One region of the Marinomonas sp. BSi20584 genome, then DNA from elsewhere that is predicted to be linked to it. Evidence: predicted binding sites of a transcription regulator. Region 1 holds the regulator's gene; each other region holds the start of a gene.
The links. The regulator PhoB, encoded in region 1, activates phosphate uptake and scavenging genes when phosphate is short. The targets are predictions, from matches to a motif close to TGTCATANNNNTGTCANA.
Positions count from the first base shown of each region.

Region 2: the regulator PhoB is predicted to act here: its motif matches at 4,002-4,019, upstream of TY87_RS11300 (phosphatase PAP2 family protein).
Region 3: the regulator PhoB is predicted to act here: its motif matches at 4,356-4,373, upstream of TY87_RS08315 (bifunctional 2',3'-cyclic-nucleotide 2'-phosphodiesterase/3'-nucleotidase).
Region 4: the regulator PhoB is predicted to act here: its motif matches at 4,368-4,385, upstream of ugpB (sn-glycerol-3-phosphate ABC transporter substrate-binding protein UgpB).

Region 1 is NZ_KZ454879.1:145,379-153,456, reverse strand. Features, by position in the region: gene TY87_RS12185 (amino acid ABC transporter permease) at 1-1,051, shown strand, start outside; gene TY87_RS12180 (amino acid ABC transporter permease) at 1,062-2,162, shown strand; gene TY87_RS12175 (amino acid ABC transporter ATP-binding protein) at 2,185-2,964, shown strand; gene TY87_RS12170 (HDOD domain-containing protein) at 3,060-4,328, shown strand; gene TY87_RS12165 (chorismate--pyruvate lyase family protein) at 4,335-4,895, shown strand; gene ubiA (4-hydroxybenzoate octaprenyltransferase) at 4,892-5,746, shown strand; gene phoB (phosphate regulon transcriptional regulator PhoB) at 5,831-6,526, shown strand; gene phoR (phosphate regulon sensor histidine kinase PhoR) at 6,523-7,866, shown strand; gene TY87_RS12145 (response regulator) at 7,932-8,078, opposite strand, start outside.
Region 2 is NZ_KZ454878.1:136,258-144,335, reverse strand. Features, by position in the region: gene folE (GTP cyclohydrolase I FolE) at 1-323, opposite strand, end outside; gene folM (dihydromonapterin reductase) at 397-1,119, opposite strand; gene TY87_RS11310 (dienelactone hydrolase family protein) at 1,368-2,291, shown strand; gene TY87_RS11305 (MJ1255/VC2487 family glycosyltransferase) at 2,320-3,420, opposite strand; gene TY87_RS11300 (phosphatase PAP2 family protein) at 3,417-3,932, opposite strand; gene TY87_RS11295 (phospholipase A) at 4,114-5,109, opposite strand; gene TY87_RS11290 (5-carboxymethyl-2-hydroxymuconate Delta-isomerase) at 5,140-5,490, opposite strand; gene TY87_RS11285 (2-hydroxyacid dehydrogenase) at 5,528-6,463, opposite strand; gene TY87_RS11280 (VOC family protein) at 6,460-6,873, opposite strand; gene TY87_RS11275 (FMN-binding glutamate synthase family protein) at 7,082-8,078, opposite strand, start outside.
Region 3 is NZ_KZ454875.1:81,003-89,080, forward strand. Features, by position in the region: gene TY87_RS08290 (ExbD/TolR family protein) at 1-355, shown strand, start outside; gene TY87_RS08295 (energy transducer TonB) at 352-1,233, shown strand; gene mltA (murein transglycosylase A) at 1,319-2,506, opposite strand; gene TY87_RS08305 (DNA-J related domain-containing protein) at 2,652-3,230, opposite strand; gene TY87_RS08310 (zinc metallopeptidase) at 3,341-4,018, shown strand; gene TY87_RS08315 (bifunctional 2',3'-cyclic-nucleotide 2'-phosphodiesterase/3'-nucleotidase) at 4,464-6,398, shown strand; gene betA (choline dehydrogenase) at 6,503-8,078, opposite strand, start outside.
Region 4 is NZ_KZ454874.1:18,302-26,379, reverse strand. Features, by position in the region: gene TY87_RS07085 (glycerophosphoryl diester phosphodiesterase) at 1-72, opposite strand, end outside; gene TY87_RS07080 (sn-glycerol-3-phosphate import ATP-binding protein UgpC) at 80-1,147, opposite strand; gene ugpE (sn-glycerol-3-phosphate ABC transporter permease UgpE) at 1,150-1,998, opposite strand; gene ugpA (sn-glycerol-3-phosphate ABC transporter permease UgpA) at 1,995-2,873, opposite strand; gene ugpB (sn-glycerol-3-phosphate ABC transporter substrate-binding protein UgpB) at 2,976-4,277, opposite strand; gene TY87_RS07060 (Hpt domain-containing protein) at 4,507-4,854, opposite strand; gene TY87_RS07055 (ATP-binding protein) at 4,885-8,078, opposite strand, start outside.

The sequences.
Region 1 (8,078 bases):
TCAAGCCAACCTCGATAACCGAGGGATTTCCACTGGTTTCTCATTTTTTAATGAGCCTGCTGGTTTTCCAATTCTTATTCACCTTATTGAATACACCGAAGCTAATACTTACGGACGAGCGTTTGTTGTTGCTTTAATCAACACCTTCGTAATCTCTCTATTAGGTATAATATTAGCCACTATTATTGGTGTAATAATGGGCCTAGCCCGTTTATCAAAAAACTGGTTAGTGGCACGTTTAGCAACTGTCTATATTGAAACATTGCGTAACATTCCATTATTGTTGCAGATGTTCTTTTGGTATTTTGCGGTACTTGCTGCGCTACCAGCACCTGCTCAAAGTTATGAGTTTGCCGATTTTTTACTTAACAAACGCGGCATCTACTCACCAAACCCAATAACCCAAGATGGCTTTGGATTGGTAATCGTCGGTTTCATCCTATCGATTGTCGCATCTATCGGCGTCATCGTTTGGGCCAAAAAACGCCAAACTAGAACAGGATTATGGTTTCCTGCTTATTGGGCTTCATTGGGTGTCATTTTTGGTATTACCTTTATCTTTCTTGCCATGGCAGGGTTTCCAATAGAGTTTGATTTACCAACAAAAAGTCGCTTTAACGTGACTGGTGGTATGGTGCTACCGCCTGAATTTGTTGCGGTATTAGTTGCCCTATCAACTTACACTGGCGCTTTTATTGCCGAGATCGTTCGCGCTGGTATTTTGTCCGTAAACTGGGGACAAACCGAGGCAGCTCGCTCTTTAGGCTTACGTGATAGCATGACACAGCGTCTAATTGTCTTGCCTCAAGCGTTGCGCGTTATTATTCCGCCACTAACAAGCCAATACCTTAACTTAGCGAAAAACTCTTCTTTAGGGGCTGCTATTGCATACCCTGAATTGGTAGCTGTCGTGATGGGTACAACGCTGAACCAAACAGGTCAAGCGATTGAAACCATTGGTCTTTGTATGTTGGTTTACGGTTCATTGAGTCTATCGATTTCGGTATTCATGAACTGGTACAACAACAAAATGTCATTAATTGAGCGCTAGGAGGCAGATCATGGCTATTATCTTTAAACCATCACCAAGCCTCCCACCACCGGTTACATCGGTTGGTGCCGTGGCATGGGTACGTCAGAATTTATTTTCGTCCCCGCTTAATATTTTTCTAACGTTCTTTAGTATCTACATATTGTATTTACTACTTCCACCCGTTGTTGAGTGGGCTTTAATTAATGCTACTTGGGAAGGTTCATCTAAAGCGGCCTGTACTGCTGGCGGTGCTTGTTGGGCTTTCATCGGTGTGTATTTTGATCAGTTCATGTACGGTTTGTATCCAGAAGCAGAAACATGGCGTATTAATTTAGCCGTGATTCTATTAGTGGTTATGGTTGGTGCTTTTGCCATTAAGACGATTAACAAACTGTATCTTTCTATCGCTATTATCGTTGCTTACCCCATTGTGGCTTACTTCTTGTTTGCTGGTGGTGTATTTGGTCTAGAAGTAGTAGAAACCTCTTTATGGGGTGGCCTTTTCCTTACTGTATTACTTGGTGTTATCGGTATTGTGGCATCTTTCCCATTAGGGATAGTGCTGGCTCTTGGTAGACGCTCAGAGATGCCAATTGCGAAGTCTGTTTGTGTGGTCTTTATCGAAACCATTCGGGCTGTACCACTAATCACTATCTTGTTCATGGCATCTGTAATGATTCCATTGTTCTTGCCGGAAGGTTTGAACTTCAACAAGTTATTACGTGTTCTGATTGGTATTACTTTATTCTCTGCAGCCTATATGGCCGAAGTGGTTCGTGGTGGTCTACAGGCAATTCCTAAAGGCCAATATGAAGCTGCTGACGCAATGGGTTTAACCTACTGGCAGTCAATGATTCTGGTTATTTTGCCACAGGCACTAAAACTAGTTATTCCAGGCATAGTGAACTCCTTTATAGCTTTGTTTAAAGACACAACCTTGGTGTATATCGTTGGTATGTTTGACTTCTTGGGTCGAATTCAGGCCGCTAACCATGATTCAAACTGGTTAGGAACTACCATTGAAGGTTATGCCTTCGCAGCCTTGATTTATTGGGTTATCTGCTTTGGTATGTCACGTTATAGTATGGCACTAGAGCGTAAGTTAGAAACTGGGCACAAGCGAAATTAGTTAGGAATTTGAGGTCTTTATCATGACAAATACAAATATGGCTCGTGCCCAACTTGCGCAGGGCGAAGAAGCAATCATCGAATTTAACGATGTAAACAAGTGGTACGGTGATTTTCACGTACTAAAAAATATAAACTTCAGTATCAAGAAAGGCGAGCGCATCGTTGTGTGTGGCCCTTCCGGTTCTGGTAAGTCAACCATGACGCGTTGCATCAATCGTCTAGAAGAACACCAGAAAGGAACGATTCTGGTTGATGGCGTTGAGATGAACAACAACCTAAAGAACATCGAAGCGATCCGTAAAGACGTGGGCATGGTGTTTCAACACTTTAACTTGTTCCCTCACTTAACCATTTTAGAAAACCTGACTTTGGCGCCAATCTGGGTTCGTAAAACGCCTAAGAAACAAGCAGAAGAAATGGCTATGCATTACTTGGAGCGAGTAAAAATCGCTAACCAAGCGCTGAAATATCCAGGTCAGTTATCTGGTGGTCAGCAACAACGTGTAGCGATTGCGCGTGGTTTATGTATGCAGCCTCGTATCATGCTTTTTGATGAGCCAACATCAGCACTTGATCCTGAAATGATCAAAGAAGTATTGGACGTAATGGTTCAGTTAGCAGAAGAAGGCATGACCATGGTGTGTGTAACACACGAAATGGGCTTTGCTAAAACCGTTGCTGACCGTGTTGTTTTCATGGATGCCGGCGAAATCGTAGAAGCTAACGAGCCTCACGAATTCTTCGACAATCCTCAACATGACCGTACGCAAATGTTCTTAAGTCAGATTTTGAATCACTAATCACTTACTATTCAGAACTAGTACTTAAAATCTGTTATATTGACAAAGCCCCTTATCGGGGCTTTTTTATGTCAGCCATTTTAGCAGGAAAATGTATGGAATCTTCCGTAGACCTTCAGCCAAACCAAAGATTACGGGTGGTACATTTAGCTGATCATACAGGCCGTCTTCAGGTTATTTTTCCTGACAGCAACATGCTGGATATTTCTGCGGTTTCCCGTATTACTAAGCGTCGTTTTGAACCCGTCAGCAATTTTCAAAGCTCAGGCGACCCGCTGATCAAGCCAAACAGTATAACGACCATTCTAGAAGCTAGCATGCTAAAGGATGCTATGTTTTCGATACGAACTAAAGTAGATGGCCAATATCATGATATTAGCTCTGTAGAGTTAGCCGAGATGTTCTCTGGCCCATTGAACCGTTTTGAAGCTATTTCCATCAATACACAGCTCATAAAGCGTCCTGTCGATAATCACGAAAACGACGAAGAACAGATTCTCCATGCACTTGGGCGATTTCAGTCCATTCGACTCAAGCAGCGTATCGAAGAGACATTAGAAATCCCGCCTCTGCCTGCGTCATCTCACCGCATTATTCGCCTGTCAGCAGATAAAACAGCGGGAACAGATGAACTGTGTGAGGTCATTGCACTAGACCCAAGTCTGGCAGCTCAAGTTATCAGTTGGGCGTCATCCGCCTATTATGGTGCACCGGGCACCATAGAATCGGTAGAGGATGCGATCATTCGAGTGTTAGGTTTTGATATGGTGATGAATTTGGCCCTTGGGCTGTCGATGGGCAATGCGTTTCAAGCCCCTCAAGACGGCCCGCGTCACTATGAAGACTTTTGGCTCGATTCCGTATCAAATGCCGTATTGATGGAATCCTTAGTAAAAACTATGCCAGTTCCGAACCGTCCAAAGCTAGGCCATGCCTACCTTGCTGGTTTGCTACACAACTTTGGTTACTTGGCGATTAGCACTATTTTACCACCGCATTTTTCGATTCTGTCACGTTATCAAGAAGCTAACGCTCACTTGTCTTCTGAATTAATAGAAATGCAAATACTGCACTTTACCAAGGAGCAATTAGGCTCTTGGCTATTGCGCTATTGGAGTTTGCCTGACAACATTTGGACGGCCATTCGCTATAGTAAAAAACCTCATTATTATGGTGAGCACGCCATTTTGGCAAGACTGCTGTATGTGTCATCTCAGCTGCGTAATAACGCAGCCATTGAGCCATCAGTGTTGTTAGAAATTGGATTGACTCAAGAAGAAGCCGAAAACTGTAGAGATAATATTTACCAAAAATCTACCGAGCTCCATAAAATGGTCGCTTTAATTAATAAAATGAATACCTAGTTAATTATGACGTTAATGAACTCTTCTGCCGCGCAGCAATTTGACTATCGTTGGTCACCTGTAGATCAGATTAATAAGGTAAAAGTACCTAAAAATCTATGGCCTTGGCTTATTACTGAAGATTCCTTGACGGCAAAACTTAAAAGCCTAGGAACATTAACAGTTGATGTACTTGAAGATACTTGGGGAACCCCAACTGCGAGAGAACGAAAACGCCTAAAGTTGCGGCCAAGAGAAGCCGCACGTATTCGTACCGTCTTGCTCAAAGTCGACAACGAAGCCGTGATTTATGCTCGCTCGATCATTCCTGCCAGGTCTTTAAAAGGCCATTGGCGACAAGTAAAACATTTAAAAGACAAGCCATTGGGCGGCTACTTATTTCAACATAAAGGGCTATCTAGGAGTTGTATTGAAGTCACTCAGCTGCCAAAACGTATGTTTCCAAACCAACCTAGTGCGTTATGGGCGAGGCGCTCTGTGTTCCACCAGTTTGGCCCTGGAATATTGGTCAATGAAGCTTTCTTTGATGAAATTAACCAACTAAAAACGCCGTTTGGATTGTTATGAACAAACTTAAAGACTACGCAGAATTAACTCGATTCAACCGCCCTATCGGCTCATTTTTGCTGATGTGGCCAACATTGTGGGCGCTATGGCTGGCAGCCGATGGCATGCCTCAATGGCATTTGGTGATTATCTTTATTTTAGGTGTTTTCAGCATGCGCTCAGCGGGCTGTGTCATTAACGACTACGCGGATAGAAAAATCGATGGTTTTGTTGATCGCACCAAAAATCGCCCTTTGCCTTCTGGTCGAGTATCCGAAAAAGAAGCGCTGATGCTATTTTGTGCTTTATCGATTTTAAGTTTTATCCTAGTGCTATTTACCGATCTGAGGACTATTTTACTGTCGTTTGCAGGTTTGGGCCTTGCTGCACTGTATCCATTTATGAAACGATATACCCATCTGCCTCAGCTTTTCCTTGGTGTGGCCTTTTCTTGGGCGATCCCTATGGCCTACAGCGCCCAAGGTGGGGACTTAACAGATCCCGAATTATGGATGTTGTTTGTCGCGAATTGCTTTTGGACCATTGCTTATGACACGTATTATGCAATGACAGACCGTCCAGATGATCTCAAAATAGGCGTCAAATCCACCGCAATCTTATTTGGGCAATACGATTTATTCGTCATTGTTTGCCTGCAAGGGCTAACCTTATCTTTATTGACGTGGATTGGCCTACTAGCAGGACTACATTGGCTATACTTTGTATCACTAATCGTTTGTGTCGGACTCTTTTATCAACAATTTAAACAAGCAAAAGAACGCGACCGCCAAGCTTGCTTCCGATCTTTTTTAGATAACAACCGCGTTGGTTATTGTGTCTTCATTGGTCTAGTCGCAAGCTATTTTATGTAATATATGGCAAAGTTGTGACAATGTAACCGAATTGTCACATTAGATCGCTTTAATGAAACCGTTCCTGAGATGAGGATAAATCCTGTGACCGGTAAAAAAGTATTAATTATTGACGACGAATCTTCCATACGCGAAATGATCGCCATCGCTCTTGAAATGGCAGGCTACGAGTATTTGGAAGCAGAAAACATTCAGCAAGCGCATGAAATCATTGTGGACCACCGTCCAGATCTAATTCTTGTAGATTGGATGATGCCCGGCGGTAGCGGTATTGAGCTTACTCGCAGATTGAAAAAAGACACTACGACGGCTGAAATTCCGGTCATTATGCTGACCGCGAAAAGTGAAGAAGACAATAAGATCCAAGGTTTAGAAGTCGGCGCGGATGATTACATCACCAAGCCTTTCTCTCCTCGTGAATTAGTTGCACGACTCAAAGCTGTCTTGCGCCGCGCGACACCTCAAGGGGTTGATGAGCCAATCGAAATCGAAGGCCTAACCCTTGATCCAATTAGTCAACGAGTTACCATAGGCAGCCGTCCTTTAGATATGGGGCCGACAGAATACCGTCTATTAAAGTTTCTCATGACCCATCAAGAGCGTGCCTATTCAAGAGCACAATTGTTGGATCAAGTATGGGGTGGAAATGTCTACGTTGAAGAACGTACCGTTGACGTCCATATACGTCGTTTACGCAAAGCCATTGGTAGTACTCATGATTTCTTGATACAAACTGTACGAGGAACAGGCTACCGCTTCTCAGCAAAAAGGTCCGTATGAAAACAGTTTGGCGAAACACCATTATTACTTGGCTCGCGGGGCTCGCAGCCTGCATTGTCATAGGCCTAGTCATTGGTCAGTTGTTGGGTGTTTTGCTGCTGTACGTTTTAGGCTCTTTGTACTGGCAACTTTATCAGCTATATCAATTCCATAATTGGCTGCGTCATTCTGGTCGTGCAGCACCGCCAGAAGCCAGTGGAATTTGGGGTGAAGTATTCGATGCAGTCTATCGATTGCATAAGAAACAGCGCAAATCCAAACGTCGCATGCGCCAAGCCCTAACAAGAATTGAAAGCTCTACAACCGCCTTAAAAGAAGGCGTTATCATGGCTGATAACCAAGGCAACTTGGAATGGTGGAATAACTCGGCAGCACATTTTCTTGGATTAATGCGTCCTGTCGATCGCGGCCAAGTGATTACCAATATTGTCCGTAGTCCTGAGTTTTTCCGATACTTCAGCCAAAAACGCTTCGGTGAACCTTTGGTCATCAAGTCTCCAGCCAAAGATGGCGTGTATTTAGAAATTCAAACCACGCTGTACGATAAAAACGATCACTTGATTTTCGTTCGTGATGTGACCCGCTTACACTTGCTAGAGCAGATGCGTAAAGACTTTGTCGCTAACGCATCACATGAGCTGAAAACGCCGCTAACGGTCATTAAAGGCTATTTAGAAACCCTAGACATGTTTAAGGACAGCCTGCCCAAAAGCATGCAAAAAGGCATTGTGAATATGTCAGAGCAGTCTGAGCGGATGGAACAACTTATCGAGGATCTGTTACTGCTGTCTCGATTAGAAAGTAATGACAAGCGTGAAGAAAACCAATGGCATAAGGTCTCAGACCTAGTAAAAACCATTACCAATGCGACCACGCCTATCTTGACTGACAAACATACTCTTGTCTTGGATATCCCTGTGGAAGCTCGACTGTACGGCTCTTATAAAGAGCTATACAGTGCTTTTTCGAATCTAATTTTTAACGCCATAAAATACTCACCAGATGGTGGCGAAATCGCTATTAAATGGGAATCCAGTGAGTTTAACGGTGTATTTTCGGTGAAAGATTCCGGACTGGGCATAGAACCAAGATACATTCCTCGACTCACAGAACGGTTTTTCCGCGTCGATAAAGGAAGAGGATCGAAAACTGGCGGTACAGGTCTTGGCTTAGCCATCGTAAAGCACGTGTTATTGCATCACGATGCCAAACTACAAATCCGTAGTCAGCCAGGTTTCGGCAGCACGTTTTCTTGCCACTTCCCAGCGAATCGCACCAGAAACGATACAATTCCGGCGATAGCATTTAATACCGACGACACACCGCCAACAGACCAATAATAAAAAAGGGACACATGGCATTCATGCGTCCCTTTTTACATCATTCAAATCAAACCCGAAAATACTTATAGGCTATCAAACAACTGGCTAATAAACGCCTCTTTCTCGCTATCCTGATCGATTAAACTCAAGATAACCGTCAAAAAAGTAGAGTCGTGTTTTTTCTCTGTGGTAGCGACGGATTGAACATAATAATTCAAACGATTCATCGC
Region 2 (8,078 bases), on a different contig from region 1:
TCATCTACTTGCATCTTATTTTCGATCACGGTAATTTTTGGAAACTGTGCGTAATCCAAACCAGAAAAGATTTCTTTTACGTACATTTTAGCAATACGGTGTGGCGTTTCAGCCAAGCTATCATCGGTCAAATCTAGACCAAGCGTTGTCACCACATCTTCAAATGCACTTTTAATACGCTGGTATTTTTCTTCGCTCGTCAAACCATTATCAATCATCGGGGTTTCTAAACCACTATTGATAAGAGCATCGCGTACTTTTATCGCCTCATTAGACAACACAAGGCGGTTTAAATTAGTTTGTTCAGCTGTGTTAGCTTTCATATGTTTGTCCTAAGTTGCTTAACCCTGTCTCATGACATGAAGGCGTTCAAAAAAAGAAGTCCCATTCGGCGAGTTAGACCAAATGCCGGCCTCCATCAAGTGACAAGGTTCGACCTGTCATATAGCGACTGTCTAATATGTACTGTATCGCTAGCACACCTTCTTGCTCCCCTGGCTCCTTGCGCAGCAAGGATTTATTCAATGCTTTGTTACGGTATTCTGTGTCATCGCCACTGTTAAACATTAAAAGTGACGGTGCGATCGCATTAACCTTAATTCGAGGTGCAAATCGTTTAGCAAACGAGCAAGTTAAGTTTGCTAAGCCTGCTTTACTCGCAGCATAAGCTATGTGTTTATCACTGCCTTTTTCAGCTACATAATCCGTCATGTGAATAATGTCTGCTTGCCCATCTTGCTCAGAACCCGCACATAATAATGCTTCGAAGGCCAGATTTATACGATAAGGCGCAAATACGTGGACTTGCCACATTTTTTCCATTAATAACGCCGTATCCAAACAATCTTCTTCAGAATCCCACTCAGAAGCATTATGAATAATCCCACCAAGTCCCGAATACCGAGCTTGTATTGTAGCAATAAATTCATCCACACCAGAGATGGATGAAAAATCAGCCTGTATACAAGAAATCCCCTGTCTTTCTAATATGGCAATGTCTTCTCGTTCTCTGCGATAAGTAATAATTACCTCATATCCTTGAGCAACTAACGCTTTAGCACAGGCAAGACCTAGGCGCTGCCCTCCGCCTGTAATAATAATTGGCATTTTACGCGTCATTAGTATCCGTTCCTACTGAGTTATCATCATTAACTACATGAAAAAATACTATCGATTCAACATCTGTATTTTGTTTCAGCCAACGTTTAATTCTTCGGCTAACCTTAGATACGTGCGCTTTTAAAAAAGAGATCAATCGATATCATCTAAAACATTTTTTTCTACGTATCCATTGAACCACTTTTCATTAATAAGTTCTAAAAAATGCGTTGTTGAATTTCACTATCCAACTAAAAGAAGGAATTGCGATGACCTTACTAAAAGAAAGATCGACCGATACATTATTAACAAGCGGCAGTATTCCCCAGGAAGCTTTCGATTGGTACGACGAATACGCTCATGGCGACATAGATCGACGCACCTTTTTATCTCGCCTTGGAACACTTAGCGTAACTGGATTAACTCTTTCCGTCGTCGCTGGAGCACTAACACCCAACTACGCGTTGGCGGAGCAAGTGTCATTTAATGACCCAGATATTACAGCTAGTTATGTGGTGTACGATTCACCCAATGGGCACGGTAAAGCTCGCGGCTATTTAGTTCTTCCAAAAAACGTCAATGCTGACAACAAAGCCCCAGCCGTGCTGGTTGCTCACGAAAACCGTGGTCTTAACCCATATATAGAAGATGTCGCCAGACGCTTAGCAAAAGCAGGATTCATCGCCTTTGCTCCTGATGCGCTGTTCCCTTTGGGTGGTTATCCTGGCAATGACGATAAAGGCCGAGAAATGCAGAAAACACTGGATGGAAATAAGATTGAAGGTGATTTCATGGATGCGGCAACTTTATTGAAAAAACATGAATTAAGTACTGGAAAAGTCGGCATGGTCGGCTTTTGTTATGGCGGTTACTTAACCAATGCCTTGGCCGCTTCAATGCCAGATACTATCGATGCTGGCGCACCTTATTACGGCACACCAGCTAAGTCCAACATAGATAAAATAAAAGCACCGTTGCAGCTGCATTTTGCCGAATTGGATAAACGAGTGAATGATACTTGGCAAGATTACGAAGCAGCGCTAAAGGCTAATAAGGTTGATTACACAGCCTATGTGTATGCTCAGGCAAATCATGGTTTTCACAATGATTCCACAGCTCGTTACCAAGAGAAAAACGCCGAGCTGGCATGGGAACGCACCATTAGTTTTTTCAAAAAAACATTAAGCGCTTAGTCTATGTAAGGCGTTACGGACGACTAACTTAAGCCGTAACGCCTTTAATATTCTTCACATTAATGGAAGACGATGCTTCATTGTATTTAAAATCAATACCGCGAACATTCGGTGTTTGTCGCCACAAGGACTCACACAAATCAGATACGCTGATATCATTACTAGATTGCAGCCAAGCAACAACTGCACGGGCAACATTCGGGTAAGATATCTGTACCACTCGGCTAGTTTCTAGCCATTCTTTAATCACTTGTGAATTTAAAACATCACTTGTTTTAGCTATGCCTAAAAAATCTAATGCAATGGCATTGGAATGCTGTTCAATTTGACCTTTTAATGGTTTTGCTAAAATACGACGGCCAAGCTGCAAGGCCTCAGAATTTAATTCAAATCCTGCATTACAAAGTACAGATTCGCATTCACCTAAGTTCTTTTGAAATACTTCTCGACCAAAAGGGAACACTTCTACATTGCCATACACACCAGGCTCAATATCTTTGCAATGAAGACGGAAACGATAATTCGGCACGCCATCTAGCCAATCCAACACAGCTTCACTGTTTTCAAAGGGCAGATAGACTAAAACTTGCTCAGGATCGGCCATGTTTTTTATTTGCTGAGCATGAATGAGTGGCGGCAAAATGGGATGACCAAAGTGATGCCAATGAGCACCTAGCTGAGTCGCAGCGGGCGCAAAGTTTGACATTATCCACTGAGCAATAAAGTTCTTCTTATAGCGAGGAATATCATATTTAAATGCATACTGATGACCAAACCCTACGCAAGGCACACCTTGACGTTTGGCCGCCCAAGCGACAATAGGCTCAAAATCCGTAATCACCAAATCGTAACCACGGGTATCTATCGAGCGAATGTCTCGGTACAGCTTATAAAAATTGACACTTTTACAAGTTGCGTACAGATCTAGTTGCCCATTTCGCGCCACAAAGCTCAAACCTTGGAAGGTTCGATAGTTACCAAATACAGCCATATCAAAGTAATCTTCTGGCGGACGACCAGAAAAAACAAAATCAACTTCTACGCCAGCAGCATGCATTTCTGCTGCCATAGCTCTTGCTCGAGTAATATGACCATTACCTGTCCCTTGAACACCGTACAATATTTTCATGCTAATATCCCTATTGCTAACGCAGCACAAGCCGTGCCTAACAAAGCACCAATTACCGTATCAGTTGGGAAATGAACACCAAGAAAAATGCGCGATAAGCCCACATTTGCTGCCCAAAAATACAACATCAGGTTCATACTTGGAAACCATTCAGATAAACAAAAGGCCATAAAAAATGCCCCTGAGGTATGTCCTGATGGGAAAGAAAATTGATCAGAAGGAATAATAAAACTGCTAAAATTATCGAGCGCATCAGCTGGACGATTACGCTTAAAACCTCGTTTTAAAACAAGATATAGAATACGCTCGACTGCAAAGCCCAATAGCAAAACAAGCGTCAAAGAGAGCTCTCCAGCAAACCAAAATAAAAGCGCTAAAAAAGCATAAATCGGGCCATCCGCTGAAAATGAAATAGCGCGCCCAATACGAGTCAGTGTCGCTCGGTGCTTTCTAGCCATACACCAAGAAAAAGTCTGTACATCTACTGCGTGGATATTCTGAAGTATGTTCATACTTATCACCTCACTGGTTTTGTCTTACTCTCAACATAAACCAGTAAAATGTCCGTTCTGTGGCATTACTATGACAACTTAGTGACAGACAGTAATCACAACTTTCAGGCAAAAAAATACCTCGTCATAACGAGGCACTTCAAAGCTTACAATATCAGATTATTTAAAGCCTATGATCAAGCTATAGCCAGTTAGTAAGCATTATCCCAATACCAAGCGACTGAGTCTGATGATTATAATCCAATAAGGATTGCCCATAACCATTAAAGTACTGAATATAGCCACGGCTTTTACCCCACAAAGGAAAAGTAAAACCGACCTGGATAGCCCCTCTGTTATCGGATGATTTAAGGTTATTTCTCAACATTACGTCAATCGTATAATCATCAATAACGTGTATTATATTGAACTCACCATAGCCGTAATAGTTTTCAATATTCGGGTTATCATCAACCTTTGAGCTCTCAGGAATCCGATACCAAGGCTTAAAAGAAAAAGCGGTATCGCCATGCTCAAACAGGAAGTCCACATAAAATCGATTCCACGAACGAGACAGCTCATTTGACTGGCCATTGGACTGATGAACAAAGCCGTAAGACACATAATCAGGGTTAATACCTAGAAAACCATGCTTTGGCTTGGTAACAATAAAGGCTTCAGGCTCATGGTTAGTATCACGAAAAGGTGCCGAGATACTACTGTTATACGCCTGCCAATAAGCTTGCTGCGTGTAAGCAAACCACAAACTACTATTTCTACCCACTACATCATAAGCAACGGGAAACTTAAGACTAAATTGAAACTTAAACTCTACGCTTTGTAGACTTTCAGAATCGCTCGCATCACCTAAAAAAGCACGATCGTTAGGATTAGATGTATAAGCAATAGGTAAAAAATAATTCGGTTTATGAGGTGTTAAAACAAACGGATTATTTACTGTTGCCGTTTCTCTATTCTCTCTTTGTTGCAATAACCCGTTGTCTTCTTTAGCCCGCTTGGCAGTAGATTCTGGTACTTGGGGCTCTTCTGGAGAATAAGCCTCCTCACCACCTTCAACAACCGTCGCTGTATCAGAGGTATTAAAAAAACTATCGCCTGATTTATCTAACGTAGTTGATTCCACTTCAGCCCATAGCAAACTTGGAAGAAGCATTATTGAGCATACAATGGCTTTCATTACTAAAACCCTTAAGTGAAAAACACTATTTCATTGGGACAGAACAACCTTTTTAGCGTAGGTATCACGTTCCATTTCACACACTTCGACCGAAAAACTAACATCTTTTAATGAAAATTGTGTTAATGCTTCTAGAACCAAATGAGAAAGATACTTTCTTTGCTCTATTGTGCGACCAGAAAGCATTCGCAGAATGACATGGACAAATGCATCTTCTTTTCCTGCTGTTAAAAAACTCTTATATGGAAAACTGCGTAATTTGATGTCTTCTTCAGTAAACAATGTCGAGGCAATACAAGCGCCTTTGACGGCTTCAAGAAGGTCAACTGGTGGCACTTCTTGTTCTAAATTTTGGCTATATTCAACAATGCAATGTGGCATTTAAAACTCCATTTTTAGATTTATTGGACGTATTTGACTAATAACCACGAAGCATATCAACAGCCGGCGGAATATTACCCGTTAATCGATACTGTTTAATATTCGTAGCTACAATTTCACTGGCACTAACAGGGTGTGTTGGTGCTGAAATATGTGGTAATACTGTAATAGAATCATGCAGCCAAAACGAGTGATTTATAGGCAACGGCTCTTGCATGAAAACATCCAATACAGCGTGAGACAAATCCCCTTGATCAAGTTTCGCCAATAGAGCTTCATCATCAATTATTAGACCACGGGCAAAATTAATCATGCTTGCTCCAACAGGCAAACAAGACAAATTTTGATGATTAAGCAACCCCTTGGTCTCCATCGTCAAGGGCAAAAGGCAAACGAGTATATCACTTTGATTCAGTAATGGGATGAGCCCCTCTTCACCGTGAAAACACTCCACGCCTTCAACCTGCTTTGGATTACGACTCCACCCAGCAACAGAAAAACCATTAGCAACTAAACGCTGCGCACTAACACGCCCTAATTCACCCAACCCAAGTACGCCAATTCGACGATCCTGAGCACGCACCATAGGCTGCTGAACCCAAGACTGTAAAGTCTGCTGTTTAGCGTATCTTGGCATATCTCTATGAAGGAAAAGCGTCCAGGCTAAAACGGCTTCTGACATAGTTTCAGCCAAATTGGAGTCAACTAACCGAACAATCGAAAAAGATGGCGACGATAATTCATTGATCATGCGTTCTACACCGGCCCATACACTATGAACCCACTTCAATGAAGGAAGAGACAGTAAATCTTTAGGATCTGGGTTGGCGACAATAGCGATTTCACACAGCTGTTTTTGCTCTGTAGTTAAATCGGCAAAAGGGACAATCACTTCATTGGGCATCGCTGATGATAAATGCTTAATCCAATTTTTTTGTTCTGCTAAATCTGCACGACTAACAAAAGGAATCATTTCTCATACACCTGGGCTAAGTCTTTAAATCCTTTTAACTCAATGGCATTACCACTTGGGTCTTTAAAAAACATAGTCCACTGCTCGCCCGGCAAGCCTTCAAAGCGAACACTTGGAGCAAGATCAAAAGCCACATTGGCTTCCGTTAAGCGCTTAGCGACTTTTTGCCATTCATAAAGTGGCAAAATCAAACCAAAGTGAGGCATAGGGACAAGATGCTCGCCCACTCGCCCCGTATTTGTCGTCGGGCTTGGCGTACCTAAATGTAAAGACAATTGATGACCATAAAAATCAAAGTCTATCCAGGTCTCGGTACTGCGACCTTCAATACAGCCTAAAACCTGAGTATAAAAAAGTCGTGTTTCATCTAAGGAAGTGACATGGAAAGCATAGTGAAATAAAGCAGACATAAGGACCCCTAACAATAATAGATTAGGTTAGAAAATACAGTACACAGGATAAAAGTAAACATGAAGCCGTTGTACAGCAACATATAGCAAGCATTAGAAATAGAAATGGCGATAGAAAATAGCCTAAGAAGCTGATTCGATAAGCATAAAATCAGCTGCTAACCAAATAATTTTATAGACTATTTCCACTGCCATATATATTAATTTGTTACTGCAACCTATCTTCCACAGATGAGGCTTTTTCTTGAAGCGCAGCCATATTGATATACTCAGGTCGTACATTAGGCATTGGGTTAATCTCTGAGAACAATACTGAACGACTTTGATTTTCGATAATTCGAACATGAGAGCGATTTAGCTCTCTTGGTTCTTTCACTCCGCAAGAATGCGCAATCATCCCAATACCATGTAATAGCTCTGCAGCGTAGTTAGCCACTCGTTCAGATTTTTCAGCAGCCACTAAGCCTTTTTGTAAATCAGGATTATGGGTCGTAATACCAGTCGGACAGGTATTTTTATTGCATTGCAATGCTTGAATACAGCCAAGAGAAAACAAAAAGCCACGAGCAGTAACAACGAAATCAGCACCCGCACTCAAGGCCCATGCCGCTTTTCCAGGGACAATCAGTTTTCCCGAAGCAATAATTTTAATGTAACGACGTAAACCATAAGAAGTCACAATATTCACCACAGTTGGCAAGCTTTCACGTAAATGCATACCAACATAATCCATTAATGGTTGAGGCGCTGCGCCTGTTCCGCCGTCTGAGCTATCAATTGTAATAAAGTCAGGACAGTAATCGATGCCCTTTTTATGTATTAACTCACATAGGGTTTCAAAAAACTTCAAATCCCCAACCACCATTTTAAAACCAACGGGTTTAGAGGTAACTTGACGGACATGGCGAACCATATTTAATAAATCATCAATGGATTTTATATCGGTATGACCATTTGGACTGATTGAGTCCTGACCCACTGCAATACCTCGAGTATGTGCGATTTCTTCGGTTACTTTTGTTCCTGGCAACATGCCACCTTTACCAGGCTTGGCACCTTGACTCATTTTAATTTCAAACATGCGTACATTTTGGTGTTCGGCCAAAGTCGCCAATTTGCTATCGTCTAAGTGGCCTTCTAAATTACGCACACCGTATTTTGCGGTGCCGATTTGAAACACCAAGTCACAACCACCTTCAAGATGA
Region 3 (8,078 bases), on a different contig from region 1:
TCTGATGTTGGTGTTTTTTATGGTTGCTGGGCAAATTCAAAAAGCGGATCCGATTGCAGTGATTCCTCCTCAATCTATCAATGATAACCGTGCAGCAACCGACCCAAATATTGAAATTGTTTTGGGTGCGGATGACAGCCTTTATGTCGATGATAAATTGTTTGCGGTAGAGGATGTTCAAGCATATCTAGAGCAACAATTTACCTCAGCTCCTAATAAAGACGCTTTCTGGGTACAAATCAAAGCCGATGGTGCCATTTCACTAGAAAAGCTACGTCCGGTGTTTAATCAGGTGCGTTTAGCGGGGCTTACTAAGGTTAGCTTGGCAACACAGCTAGAGCGAGGAAACAAATGATTCCCAAGCGTCATTGGATTATTGCTGGTGGTCTGGCTATTTCTGTTCATGCTGGTGCCTTCTATGCAGTATTTTATGCTCCAACAGTAGGTAGTCAGTCTGCGGGCTCTCAGGGTATTGAGTTTGATCTTGGTATGGTTGGTGATCTTGGTGCTGCAGCACAAACCACAGCTGCTCAAGAAGAAGTGAAAGAAGTTGAAGAAACGGTAGCGGAGCCGATTGAAGAGGTTCAAGAGGAGGTTGAACCGGAAGTTGAACCAGAAGCAGAAGTTGAGCCAGAGCCAGAGCCAGAGCCAGAACCTATTATTGAACCAGAACCTGTGGTTGAACCTGAAATTATTAAAGAGCCAGAACCGGTTGAAGTTAAGCAGGAATCGCCAATTGAAGTAAAAAAACCAGAGCCTAAGCCCGAACCTAAGCCGAAACCCAAGCCCAAGCCAGAGCCCAAGCCAGAGCCAGAGCCGAAAAAAGAAGAGCCTGTAGTAAAAGCAGCTCCTAAGCAGGTTGCACCGCAATCAATGGCTAACCAGAAGGCAACAACAGGAAGTTCGAACTCGGCAACAAGTGGTGGTAATCCAGGTGCTAAGGCAAACTATTTTACACAGTTAAAATCGGTATTGGCCCAGAATAAACGTTATCCAAGAGCATCCCGTCGTCGCAATGAAGAGGGCGTTGTTTCCTTGTCTTTTGTTGCTCACGCGGATGGTTCAGTATCTGATGTGAAAATCACAGAAAGTTCAGGTCATAAACGTTTAGATGATGCGGTATTAGATATGATCAAGCGCTCGACACCTTTGCCTAAATTCTCAAAGGACATGTCGGAAACCGAGCTGCGGATTAACTTACCGGTTTCCTTTAAGTTAAGTGACCTTATGTGATGAGTTAGTCAGGTCATAGGTTTGAATGATAAAAAACGCCGTGCTTTAAATATTAAAGTGCGGCGTTTTTGCTTCAAAAAAGAACTTATTGGGCAATAAGTATCTTCGGTGTTGGGTTTTGCGGTAGCAGTAACCAAACCTTGCCAAAATGCTTTAGCTGACCTGCATGAAAGTGCGCTTCTTCGCCTATGCCTTGGTACCAGTCAATATGCCCCGGCCCTTTAATCGCACCACCTTTATCTTGTGCTAATAGCAGGCGGAATTCATGCCCGACTAAGTTACCATAGGTGTCTAGCTTCGGAACTTGAGCCAATAGAATCGAGCCAAGCGGAATCACTTTTGGATCAACTGCAGCTGAATATAAAGGCGTTAATGGCACGTTAGCGGCACCAACTGGGCTTTGTGGACCTTCGCTAAAAAACAAATAACTCGGGTTAGTGGATAGAATTTCACGATTACGTTCTGGGTGATCACTTAGCCATTGGCGAATGCTTTGTGCTGAAATATTGGCTCGATCAATCTCACCCCTCTCAATAAGTTCTTTTCCTAAGCTGCGATAAGCATGGCCGTTTACACCGCCCCAAGATAAGAGTTTGCGCTCGCCATTCTCATACTCGACTACGCCAGAACCTTGCACGTGCAAGAAAAAATTATCGACTAAACTGGAGGTATAGGCAATTTCTAATCCCTGCCCTGCGAGAGCATTTTCAAAATCTATTTCTTCGCGAGAAGGGTATTTTCCTTCGGCATTTCTTTGTACCGGTTTGCGGTAAAGCGGATAGCGATACACTTCATCTGGTAAGTGTCGAACTGGTAACACAGGCACATAATAGCCCGTGATTTGCACGTTGCCTCTTTGGTCTTGTCCCGCCAATTGATGGGCTATTAGCTGCGGCTGTTGTGCTGGATTTTGCAGCCAGTTGTTGATTTCCTCCGCGACGATTTTCAAATCGGCAACGCTGGTTTGCGTATTTTCAAGGACGAAATCTTTATCGCCAATGCGGTTCAAGTACTTTAGTTGTTGCTGTAAACCACTTTCGAAACTCGCGTCAGGCATTGGTAAGCCCGGTGGCAGGCTTTCTTTTAAATATAGCGTCTCACGTTTCAGTGCTGCTATGTCTCGGCCATTGTTTTCGAAGTCATTGGAACTATCGATCTCGTTAACACTGCAGCTGCTAAGCAGGGTAAAAGAAATGAGGCAAAGTGGACGAATTAGGAAACGGTGATGTGTTTTAGGCGGTAAAAGGTGTCGTAAAAAAGAAGAAAAAATCATAAGCCCTGTTTCTATAAAATGAATCGGTAAAATAATAAAAGGTCGAGTTTTGACCACAAATAAAGAGCGAGGTTCATCTTGAGTTTTTATAGAATCGAAAGCAACGATAGAAGAAGAGTTTTACACTTTGCCAACGCCTTAGAGATCAGAACATTAGGTATTCATAGGCTTGCCTGAGTCCAATGAACGCATCTTGATCGCCGCCTCTGTCTGGATGATGTTTTTGGGCCAGCTTGCGATACTGTTGTTTTATCGTTGCTTTGGTTGGGTTGCTGCTGTCGATTTGTAGGGTTTTAAGTGCAGAGTCTCGGTTACCAGGTAAACTAATGCCTTTGTAGAAGCTATTGAGAAGGCGAGAGACTTCATCCTCATCGGTTTTTTCGTATTCTTCCCAGTCTAGGTAGTAAGCGGCTAACTTTGCGTCTACGCTGTCGTTTAAACTGGTACTAGCAGACAATTGGATCTCTGATGCGCTAAGTAGATGGATTCGAAGTGCACTGATGTTTAACATCAGGTTTTCTTCTTGCCAAAGGCTGCTTTGTAATTGATACAAAGCATTCATGATAAGAAAATGCTGGCGAAATAGCTGCAAGTTGGCATCGTCGGCAAGCTTGCTAAATTCTGGTAGCTGATCTTTTAACGCTTTTAGTATGTCAAACTCACTCATACCATTTGGGTGGTTTTTGAGGATCGCGAGAATCGGACCAACTAAAGGATTTTTCATATCTAGCTCGTATACTTTAGGTATTTATTACAGTGTATGTGATGAACCTAAAAACGGTCAAAGTTGAGCCGGATATTTTTTGTTAACTTGGATAGTAGAAAGACAACGTTATGTTATGGATTGTTGGTATTGTCATCGCTCTTTTATTATTTGTTGGACCAAGCGCTTGGGTAAAGTTTACCTTAAAACGCTACGCCACGGATCGTGACGATTTAGCGGGAACGGGCGGCGAGCTAGCGACACACTTAGTGAAACGCTTTGAGCTAACAGATGTAAAAGTAGAGCAAACTCAAGAAGGTCATGACCATTTCGACTTTGGGCAACATGCGGTTCGTCTGAGCCCAAGTGTTCTCAATGGGCGTTCGTTAACGGCGGTCGCTGTGGCAGCCCATGAAGTAGGACACGCTATTGCTCATGAGAAGAAACAAAAGATCTCTCACTTAAGCTCACGTTATTTACCTTTTGCTCATGGCGCGAGAAAGATTACCGCAGGTTTATTAGTCGGCTGGCCGCTGATTTCTGTGCTGCTGCATTTGCCTTACGCCGTGGCGCTACATGCGCTGGTAGTTGGCCTGTCAGGCTTACTAGCCGTTGTTGTGCAACTGGCGATATTGCCAGAAGAATGGGATGCCAGCTTTAATAAAGCACTACCAATTTTGAAAGAAGGCAACTACATCCCACAGGAAGACTTACCCAAAGTGAAGAGAATCCTCACCGCTTGCGCTATGACCTACGTCGCTGCGGCTTTGATTAAAGTACTCTTCGTGTGGCGCTGGTTTAAACGCTAACGCCTTTCTTTCCTCCGCTTCGTAGGTCGCGGCTTTAGCCTGACAAGACAGCACGGTACATTACGTTTTTCATGATGTCCTACAAAAACCACCACCCTGTAGGTCTGATAAGCCGAGGAACGAGGCGTAATCTGACATATGGTCATCACCGCAACATCTGGGTATTGTAGATCGCGGCTTTAGTCCGATAAGTCACGTCCTCACAAGACTCGAACCAAACGGCGTTTTTCCTCGAAACTACCGCCTACCTCATCAAAACGCCGTTTGGTTCTCATTATATGGATACCTTAAGCCTTGTTGGATGAGGAAGGCACGAGCGTAATCCAATCTCTTTATGTGTCACAAAAAAGGCATGAACTTCGCATAAAATCGCCTTACTATGAAAACTGACTTTTTGGTTAGTATTTTTTGATACGCAAGATGATTGTATGAATGGAGTATTTTCATGACGTTTTTTGTTCCTAAGGGTGCGTCGATTTTCGCCTCTTCTTTGTTGTTTGCTGCGATGGCGCAGGCTTCTACCATTGACTTGCGAGTCATGGAAACCACTGATATTCACATGAATTTGGTGGATTACGATTACTACGGCGATAAGCAAAGTGATGCGGTTGGTTTGTCTCGTGTGGCGACTTTGATCAAAGCGGCGCGTGCAGAAGTAGCGAACTCTGTTTTAGTGGATAACGGTGACTTATTACAGGGCACACCGTTGGGCGATTATGTTGCCAAGGGTCGAGTGCTGCGCTTTGGTGAGACGCATCCTGCATTTAAAGCGATGAATTTGTTAGATTACGATGTGGGTAATATCGGTAACCACGAGTTTAACTACGGCTTAGACTTTTTAATGAAGAGTTTAAGTGGCGCTAATTTCCCTTACGTTAACTCCAACGTGTATGTGGACGATGGCGACAACGATGCGTCTAACGATCAGCCTTATTTCCAGCCTTATATTATCAAAGACAAAACCTTCGTCGATTCTGAAGGCAAAAAGCAAACGGTCAAAATAGGCTACATTGGTTTTGTGCCGCCACAAATTATGACGTGGGATAAAGACAATTTAACGCATAAAGTCATTGCCAAAGATATTATCGAAACTGCCAATAAATACATTCCAGAAATGAAAGCAAAAGGCGCGGATGTGATTATTGCGATTCCACACAGTGGCATGATGAATTCGCCTTACTTAAAAGGCGAGGAAAACGCTTCTTATCATTTGGCGAGGGTTGATGGTATCGATGCGATTTTGTTTGGTCACTCTCATCGAATCTTCCCCGGCGATAAAGCATTAGATGCCTTCGAAGATGTGGATGGTGAAAAAGGTACGGTATTTGGTAAGCCTGCGACTATGCCTGGTTTTTGGGGTTCTCACCTTGGTGTGATTGACTTGAAACTGGAGCCTGCGGGCAGCGGTTGGAAAGTGGCTGACGGCAAGGCGGAAGTACGTGCAATTGCCCGTCGTGAAGGTCGTAATACAGAGGCTTTGGTTGAAGCCGATACGAGTATTAATGACGCTGTGAAAACCGAGCATGAAGGTACTCTGGCTTATATGCGTCGTAAAGTGGGTGAATCCACAGCTGACATCAATAGCTTCTTTGCACTCGTGCAAGATGATCCATCCATTCAGATCGTGAACAATGCGCAGATTTGGTACGTAGAGAATATTGTTCGTGGTACGTCTTATGAAGGCTTGCCAATCTTGTCTGCCGCAGCGCCGTTCAAGGCTGGTGGTCGCGGTGGTCCAGAGTATTATACCGATGTGCCAAAGGGTGATATCGCGCTTAAAAACGTCAGTGATTTGTACATCTATCCAAACGATTTAAAAGTCGTGAAGTTGACTGGTGCACAAGTGGTTGAGTGGTTAGAAGCAGCGGCGGGGCAGTTTAATCAAATCGATGCGACGTCTGCTAAGCCACAAGAATTGGTGAATCAGTCTTTCCCAACTTATAACTTCGATGTGATCGACGGGATTTCTTATCGTATCAATGTGACACAACCTGCTCGTTACAATACGGATGGTGAGGTGGTGAATAACGACGCGCATCGTATTATTAAGGCGATGTTTAATGGCGAACCATTAAGAGCGAAAGATGAGTTCTTGGTCGCAACCAATAATTATCGCGCTGGTGGCGGCGGGCATTTCCCAAATCTTAACGGCGAGACTATTGTGATCGATGCGCCAGATAAGAACCGTGATGTGGTAGCAAATTACTTATTGAGCCAAAAGACCATTAATCCTGCCGCTGACGGCAATTGGTCGTTCACCGGTTTTGGTAAAGCAAAAGTCTTGTTTACAAGCTCGCCAAAAGCAAAAGAAGCCGCAGCTAAAAATATGACTTATCAGTCTTTAGATGAAAATGGTTTTGCTGTGTTTCAGATCAAATAGCTGAGTTGAAATAACGGCCATTGAAATAGCACAAAGCTTATAAACGAAAAAACACCTGCTAAATAACTTAGCAGGTGTTTTTTTATGAGTTTATTTGTCTTTCATTAACGCTGTTTGGTTTCAAACTCTGGGTGAATCCAAACGGGAGCGTCTAGGCTCGGCAAGGCTGCTTTGCCAAGAATCATGTCGGCGGCTTTTTCTGCCACCATGATCGTTGGTGCATTCAAGTTGCCGTTGGTGATGGTCGGGAAAATAGACGAATCCACCACGCGTAGGCTTTCGATTCCGCGGACTTGGCATTGCTCGTTTAGCACGGCCATTGGGTCGTTGTCATCGCCCATCTTACAAGTACAAGATGGATGATAAGCACTTTCCACGTTCTCTTTTACCCATTGGTCGATTTCTTCATCGCTCTGGATATTTATACCCGGTTGAATTTCATCACCACGGTAATCGTCTAGCGCAGATTGTTGAAGCACTTCGCGAGTTAGGCGAATCGTGTCGCGCCAGTCTTGCTTGTCTTGTTCGGTCGAAATGTAGTTAAACAAGATGCGCGGTTTCGCCGCTGGATTAGCGGATTCGATCCACAATTTGCCACGACTTTCTGGCTTATTTGGGCCAACGTGTACTTGGAAACCATGACCTTCAACCGCTGCTTGACCATCGTAACGCATGGCTGCTGGCAAGAAGTGATATTGAATGTTTGGCCATTTAAGACCTGCACGAGAGCGAATAAAACCACAAGATTCAAAGTGGTTGGTCGCTCCTAGTCCGGTTTTAAACAACATCCAGCGCGTACCGATCAAACCTTTGCTGATCAAGCCAAGCTTACTGTTTAGCGTCACAGGTTGTTTGCAGTAGTACTGGAAGTAGACTTCTAGATGGTCTTGCAGGTTTTCACCGACACCAGGCAGTTCGTGAACCAGAGGAACGCCGGCTTTTTCCAAGACGTCTTTTGGACCGACACCAGACAGTTGCAACAACTGTGGTGAACCAACGGAACCTGCTGACAGAATGACTTCTTTGCTGGCGGTGGCTTGTTGAGTTTGGCCGTTTTTGCTGAACTCAATGCCTGTGGCTTTTTTGCCATTGAACAATACTTTATGGCTTAGAACGCCCGTTTTTAGCGTCAAGTTAGGGCGTTGCATAGCACGACGTAAATAGGCGTTAGACGTAGAAGCACGTACGCCATTTTTAACCGTCATGTGCATTGGACCAAAACCTTCCTGACGGAACGCGTTGTAGTCGTCTGTTTTGCCGTAACCGGCTTCTTCGCCAGCATCGATAAAGGCTTGGTAAAGCGGGTTGTAGGTCATATCGTTGCCGTTGTTGGTCGACAGTGGGCCGTCGCCGCCACGGTATAAGTCCGCGCCGCCTTTCCATGTTTCGGCTTTTTTAAAGTAAGGCAGGCAAGTTTGGTAGTTCCAACCTTTGGCGCCGTTTTCTTCCCACTGGTCGAAATCACAAGCGTGACCACGCACATAAACCATGCCGTTAATAGACGATGAACCGCCTAATACTTTGCCGCGTGGACAATGCATTTCACGGCCATCAAGACCGGGCTCTTTGTCCGTGTGGAATTGCCACGCGTATTTTGTCGTGTTCATTGGGTAAGACAAGGCGGTCGGCATTTGGATAAAGACGCTCTTATCTGAGCCGCCCATTTCCAATAGCAACACC
Region 4 (8,078 bases), on a different contig from region 1:
ATGCCCCATTACTTTGGTATTTAGTACCTTATCTTTAACAATATAACCTGTTGAAACACTGCCGTTTTCCATATCGACCTCACAATCGTTGTTGAGTTTTTGCGTCAAATAAGTGCCAATGCGACACTGGCGCCGTTAACCACATAAGGCTATTCACCTCCGGTAAATGTGGCCCTGATAAACGTACCACCATCGGCTCGCCATTACCTAATTCAGTCTCTATTTTGCCGTGAATTAGAGTCTCTGCTCCCAAGGATTCTACTGCCAGTATACGCAAAGCGAAATCGGCGTTATGCTCATCGCTCACTTCTAAATGCTCGGGACGAATCCCCCAAACAATACCCCCTCGATGTTGATGAGAAAGCGGCAACGTTAAGGCTTCAGAGATTTTAATACCTTGCTCTGTAAGATTTGCATTGATCAAGTTCATCGACGGCGAGCCAATAAACGCTGCGACAAAAGGTGTTGCAGGTTTATTGTATAAATCCATTGGCGTACCAATTTGCTCTGCCTTCCCTTTGTTTAACACCACCAAGCGATCCGCCAAGGTCATGGCTTCCACCTGATCGTGGGTAACATACAAGGTCGTAGTGCCTAACTTGCGCTGTAACTGACGAATCTCAACACGCATCTGCACTCGCAACTTAGCATCTAGGTTAGACAAAGGCTCATCAAACAAAAACACTTTCGGATCACGCACCATAGCGCGCCCCATGGCAACACGCTGACGCTGCCCGCCAGACAACTGACGCGGCTTACGCTGTAGCAATTCGGTTAAACCCAGCATTTTTGCTACATCACTGACTTTCTCTGCAATTTGGTCCTTTGGCATACCGCGGTTTTTCAGGCCATAAGCCATGTTGTCGTACACAGACATATGCGGGTACAAGGCGTAGTTCTGAAACACCATGGCGATGTCACGTTCAGCTGGTTCTTTTTCATTCATGCGCTCGCCACGAATGCGTAGCTCGCCAGTCGAAATGCTTTCTAACCCCGCCACCATGCGTAACAAGGTAGATTTGCCACAGCCTGATGGACCAACTAAAACAATAAACTCACCTTCTTCAATCGATAAATCTACGCTTGGAATCGCGTGATAACCATTAGGATAGGTCTTACCAACTTTTTCTAAAATAACGTCCGTCATTACTACTTCTCCGAATCCACTAAGCCTTTAACAAACAGCTTCTGCATGCCAATCACCACCGCAACCGGTGGCAACATCGCTAATAAGGTGGTTGCCATAATTTGGTTCCATGCGATATCACCATCGGTCACCGACAACATGCGCTTTATACTCATTACCAAGGTGTAATAAGCGTCGTCTGTGGTGATCAACAAAGGCCATAGATATTGATTCCAACCGTAAATAAACAAGATCACAAACAAGGCCGCGATATTGGTTCTAGACAGCGGCAACAAAATGTCAAAAAAGAAACGCCACGGCCCAGCACCATCCATTCGAGCAGCTTCCACCAGCTCGCCCGGAATACTTAAAAAGCACTGACGAAACAAGAAAGTCGCCGTCGCACTGGCAATCAGTGGCAAGGTTAACCCCGTGTAGCTGTTAAGCAGATCCAGATTCGCCACCACCTCGTAAGTAGGTACAATTCGTACCTCAACAGGCAGCATTAAGGTCATGAAAATGACCCAAAAACACAGGTTACGAAACGGGAAGCGAAAGAACACAATCGCATAAGCCGACAACAACGAAATGGCGATTTTGCCGAAGGTAATCCCCAGCGCCATGATCAAAGAGTTCAGCATCATAAACCAGACTGGCGTATCCACGCCGTTACCGGCTTTTTCAAACAATACAGTGCCCCAAGTTTCCGCACCAGCATCGCCGAACCACAAAGGAATATGCCCAGCACCAAAAGCTGATGCAGGATGAGTCGATGCCACCAGCGCCATCCAAACAGGCAACGCCACTAAAGCAATACCCGTTAATAACGTTGCATGACTAGCAAAGGTTAACCAAGGTCGATTTTCGATCATGAGTACTGCACCTTACGCTCAATAAAACGAAACTGAATGACCGTCATCAAACCGACAATCGCCATTAGCACAACAGATTGCGCCGCAGATCCACCAAGATCTAAGCCGACAAAACCGTCATTAAACACTTTATAAACCAAGGTAGTCGTACTTTGACCAGGACCACCTTTGGTGGTCGCATCGATCACCCCGAAGGTTTCGAAGAAGGCATACACAAGATTCACCACTAACAAGAAAAACGTTGTTGGCGACAATAAAGGAAAGACAATTGTCCAAAAGCGCTTGAAGGGACTTGCACCATCAATCGCCGCCGCTTCAATAAGCGAACGTGGCACGGCTTGTAAACCAGCGAGGAAGAATAAAAAGTTGTAGCTAATTTGCTTCCAAGTAGAAGCTATCACCACCAATATCATGGCTTGGTTACCATTAAGGTAATGGTTCCAATCGACACCAGCAGACTTCAACCATAGGGCAATCGGCCCCATGCTCGGATCAAATAAAATCCACCACAATACACCAGCTAAAGCAGGCGCAACGGCATACGGCCAGATTAATAATGTCTGATACGCCAGTTTGCAGCGGATCACTCGATCCGCCATCACGGCCAACAACAGCGCCAAAGACATACCCACAATGGCAACAGAAAAACTGAATACCAAAGTAGTCAACATTGACTGGTAATACAAAGGATCAGTAAATAAGGCTGCAAAGTTTTCTAAGCCAATAAATTCACGACTCAAACCGAATGCGTCTTCTTGGTAAAACGCTTGTTCTAAAGCTTGCTCAGCAGGCCAAAGAAAGAAAATCGCCGTCACCAACAACTGTGGTAATAACAACAGCCAAGGCAGGCCTTTTTGGGGGAAGGTAACCGTCATCGGACAATCCAAACAAAAGAGAACGACAAATAAAAAAGAAAAACAATTTATGTAAGTAAAAAAACGCCCTTATGCGTTAAAACATAAGGGCGTAGATTTTATTTAATCGTTCGCTTTTTCGAATTTACGAAGCTGCGCATTACCACGCTCAACCGCTGTATTCAGTGCTGTTTGAGCATCTACATCGCCGCTCCATACAGATTCTAATGCTTCGTCGATCACACCACGAATTTGTACAAAGTTACCCAAACGCAAACCTTTGGTGTTTGCCGTTGGTGTGCCCGTTGTCATTTGAATAACACCCGTTTCTGTACCAGGATTTGCCTTGTAGAAACCTTGCTCTTTTGTCAAATCGTATGCCGCTTTAGTAATTGGCAAGTAACCAGAAAATTGGTGCCAATCCGCTTGTACAGAAGCTTTCGACAAGTAACTTAGGAAAGAAGCTACGCCTTTGTACTCTTCTTTAGAATGGCCTTGCAACACCCATAAAGATGCACCACCGATAATAGTGTTAGAAGGCTGTTTTACCTTACCTTCCCAATAAGGAAGCTCAGCCACACCAAAGTCGAATTTCGCATTACGTTTTATGCCTGCGTAACCTGCAGAAGACTCGGTAAACATGGCACATTCTTGGCTGTAGAATTTCGCTGCGCCGTCGTTGGTACGGCCAGAATAGCTAAAAATACCGCTCTTCTGCCACTCGCCCATTTTCTGTACGTGAGCAACTTGCAATGGCCCATTAAATTTCAATTCTGTTTTCAAACCACCAAAGCCGTTATCCAAAGAAGCAAATGGCACATTGTGACGAGCACTTAGGTTTTCCAATTGAATCCAAGACTGCCAAGCCGTGGTGAAACCGCAAGTCACGCCAGACGCCAGCAATTTATTAGAAACACTTTCTACATCTTGCCATGTTTTTGGCGCTTGGCTAATACCCGCTTTTTTGAACAAATCTTTGTTGTAATAAAGTACAGGAGTTGAACTGTTGAAAGGCATAGAAAGCATTTGACCATCGCTGTTCGAGTAATAACCCGTAACTGCACTCAAGTAAGCACTTTCATCAAACGCCTGACCTGAATCTTTCATCAGTTTATATACTGGATAGATAGCGCCTTTTGCCGCCATCATACTGGCGGTACCCACTTCAAAGACTTGAACGATAGCAGGTTGTTGTTTCGCACGAAACGCGGCAATAGCTGACGTCATTGTCTCGGTATAATTGCCTTTATAAACTGGCTTCACTTCATAAGCGTCTTGCGAATCATTAAACGCTTTAGCGATTTCATTTACTTTTTCGCCATTTGCACCACCCATTGCATGCCACCATTCTATTTCAGTGGCGGCAAAGCCTGAACTCGCAATAGATAAACCAACAACAACTGACGCTAACTTCAAATTATGCATTTCCGTGTTCCTCACAATGAGTTTTTATTAGAAAAGAAAGAACGACTATAGAAAGAAAATGTTTCACTTTGATGATAGTTAGGTTTCATTTGAAATACAATTGTAATTCAAATGAAACTTTTTTAACGAATAAACAGAAGAAAGATAGGCAAAAACAGCAGAAATGAAAGAAAAATAAGTAAAAACGAAAGCACTATGAAAGGTTATTAAAAGATCTATTAGATAAAATTTAACGCAAAACTTCTTGATTAAGGGCAAGCACTAAGGCCTTAAACTCATCATTCAAAGTCACATAGCTAGTCGGAAGCAGACCACTTTCACGCTTTATTGAAAGTTTTTCCATCTCCGCAATTAATCGACAAAAACGATAACCAGACACTTCCAACGCAGCACCTTTTAAACGATGCGCCACAAGAGCAAAATTATCCCAATCCTCATCAGCCATATGAGCCTGCAGCACTCCTAACAAAGTCGTCGCTTCTTTAACAAACTCCACAGCAACCAATGTCATTAATTCGTGGTTGTAGGCCAGACGACTCTCGTAATCTGTATTATCAAATACCTCAGGCTCAAACATGACAAAGAATCTCCATCTCAATACTATTCCCTAAGGAAGCCATTTTGTGAGTATTGCGATCAATTTATCTTGTGAAATCGGTTTAGCAATATGATCATTCATGCCAGCTGCAAAACATTCGTCTTCATCGCCTTTCATGGCATTAGCACTAAGAGCAACAATCGCTACATCAGAAGGCGTTTGAGCATCGGTAAACTGGCGAATGGTTCGAGTCGCTTCATAACCATCCATTACCGGCATCTGGCAATCCATGAAGATCATATCAAATTGAGTTGATTGGGCTTGCTCAACAGCTTTCTGACCGTTTTCCGCCACCACAACTTCTACGCCATATAAATTTAATAAACCACGAGCAACAATCTGGTTAGTTAAATTGTCTTCCGCCAATAGAACTTTGGCTGTAAATATTGGCCGTCCATCTGGTGTTTTTTCTACGTCTTTCGCCGCCATCACAGGCTCTCCTTCAACTAACTGTTTTAGATTTTCAAGAACGTCCAGTAACGGCTGCTGAAATACGGGTTTCGTTAAAGAAGCATCGTACTTCTCTTTATCAAAATCCATACTTGAACGTCCTTGTAGTAATACTTGCTTAATCGCATTCTTCTTACAGAACACTTCTAATTCAGAAACTTCAGAAACAGCCGAAACGACATCTGAGTCCAGTAATATACAATTTCCTATCCATTCACTATCAGCAAGCGCACCGTTAACACTGTCGTAAGCATTGTAAATGACACCAAATGAATCGAGCAATGCAGCAACATACTCGCGACCAGTTTTATTACGATAAATTAACGTCACTCTAACCGCCGATTCTGAAGCATAACCGGCCACAGAAGTATGCTCCATAGCAGACACAAGCGTGAGTGGTATACGAAACCAAAAAGATGAACCTTGACCTTCTACCGAGTTTAAACCTATTTCACCATCCATGGCTTGGATGATTTCTTTACTGATTGCTAAACCCAATCCAGTGCCACCAAACTTGCGTGTTGTCGAACCATCGGCTTGTTTAAAACGCTGGAATAAATGGCCTTGATTCTCTTTAGAAATACCAATTCCAGAGTCTTCAATAACAATACGCAAAATAACACTATCATCTGCTAGCGGCTCAATCGCAAATCGCAACGCCACTTCACCCTCTTGAGTAAATTTAACCGCATTACCCATCAAATTAACCAATACTTGCTTGATGCGTAATCTGTCTCCAAACAACGTAACATTAGGAATAGGTGTCGTTGGCGAATTTAATACAATGCCCTTTTCTTCGGCTTTTAAAACAAAAATATTGGTCACTTCTTCAATTAACGCACGTAACTCAAAATCCTGTTTATCTAACACTAAAGTTCCCATTTCAATCTTAGACAAATCTAAAATATCATTAATAATATCCAGCAAGGATTCCGCACTCTGCTGAGATATTTTTGCTAAATTCGACTGGTCAGGCTGCAGTTTCGTATTCATCAACAAAGACAAACAACCAATAACGCCATTTAATGGCGTACGAATTTCATGGCTCATATTTGCCAAAAACTCACTCTTAGCGCGGTTGGCTTCTTGCGCTTCTTCTTTGGCTTTACTCTGCTCTAGTTCAGACGCTTTTAAATGCTCATTAACTAACTGTAAATCGCGGGTTCTTAGTCTCACTCGATTTTCAACTTCCGCAGTGTGACTACTAACAATCAATAAAAACCAACCAAATAAACCAGTGAATAAAAAACCACAAGCTAAAACGAATTTTACGATCCAAGGCTGTTTGAAAAAATAGTTGTCACTAACTTGATACAACTGCCAGTTTTTGCCACCGACATTAATAACGAAATTAACCGCATGATGAAATTCACCGGCGTAGTAACGAGCAACCAATTCTTCTGCAGACAAATGAGCTGCCGTATTTTTTGTCACGATAATAGGCTTGGATGTTCCATTGTCAGTATCGACCAAGTAGAGCTCAGTATTGGGGAGAAGGCCTTGCTTAACAATCGTTTCGGTTAACACATCCAATTCAATAACCGCTGTAGCAACACCTAAAAAAGCATCTGTTTTTCGATCAAAAAAAGGCAGAAAGAGCAATATTCCATTTGAATTTTGAACCAACTTAAGTGGCGCTGTTGGATAAGCTTCACGAAGAAAAATCGCATTATCTAGGGCAAAACGTCGATCGGCTTGCGAATAAACATCGTAGCCCAACGCTGCGTCATTACCCTTTAAGGGACTAATAAAGGTCACTACAATATGTCGAGTTCTTGGCGCAACAGGTATAAGTTTGCCCTCGCTGTCTCTTTTTTTCACTTGAAAGGTATGGTCTGGGTAGCTTTTTTGAATCATCTGTTCAAAGCTAGCAATATCCTTTCCGGCTACAGCAAAGTTTAATGACACCCCAAGAATAGAATCATCTCGTCGCATTACACTGTCAGCAAAAAGCTCAAACTCATTCGCCTCAATCTGCTCACTACCGTTTATCAAACCAACAAAGCTATGCAGCATATCCACACTGTTTTTAATTCGATTATTAAGCAGCACTTCTAACAATTCAGCATTAGAACGAAACTCTCTCGATTGCTTGTTCCATTCCGAGTAACTGCTTCCCCAAGACAGAACAATCGTAATAACCAACACAGTTAAAAAACCGCCGATTAATCGCAGCGGATGATCAAATTTATTACCAAAATATTTGGGGAAACACACGGCTAACCAAGGCACCATAACCAGTACCCCGATCATGTCACCGCCCCACCAAACCAGCCAATTGGTTAGAAACTCCTCTTTACCAATGATGCCAAAAGAAAGCAGCGACGTTGAACCAACACTAGCACTAATCAAGGTGGATAAGACACCGGCTAAAAAGATAAACCTAACCACTAAACTAGTACGATGAAATTGAAAAGGTATACCTACAAAGCGGCGAACCAAATAGCCGCCAACAAAAGACTGCAACGTCGAGCCAAAAGCAATAAGAGCAGGAAGAGACCAAGCAAAAACATGATGATTAACCCAAGTCGCACCAATGTTTAGTAACAAAGAACCTAGGAAAATACCGAACGGCGCTTGCTTAGAAAAAAAGATAGAAGCCACAACCGCAAAACCAGAAGCTGGCCAAATAATCGTTGAGTATCCCGGTGAAATAGCAACAGCCAACCCTACAACGCCAAGGATAAAATACCCCAACGCAGTTAAAGCGACTACCGTAATCACTCTCATCATATCCACTTGCTCCATCAAAG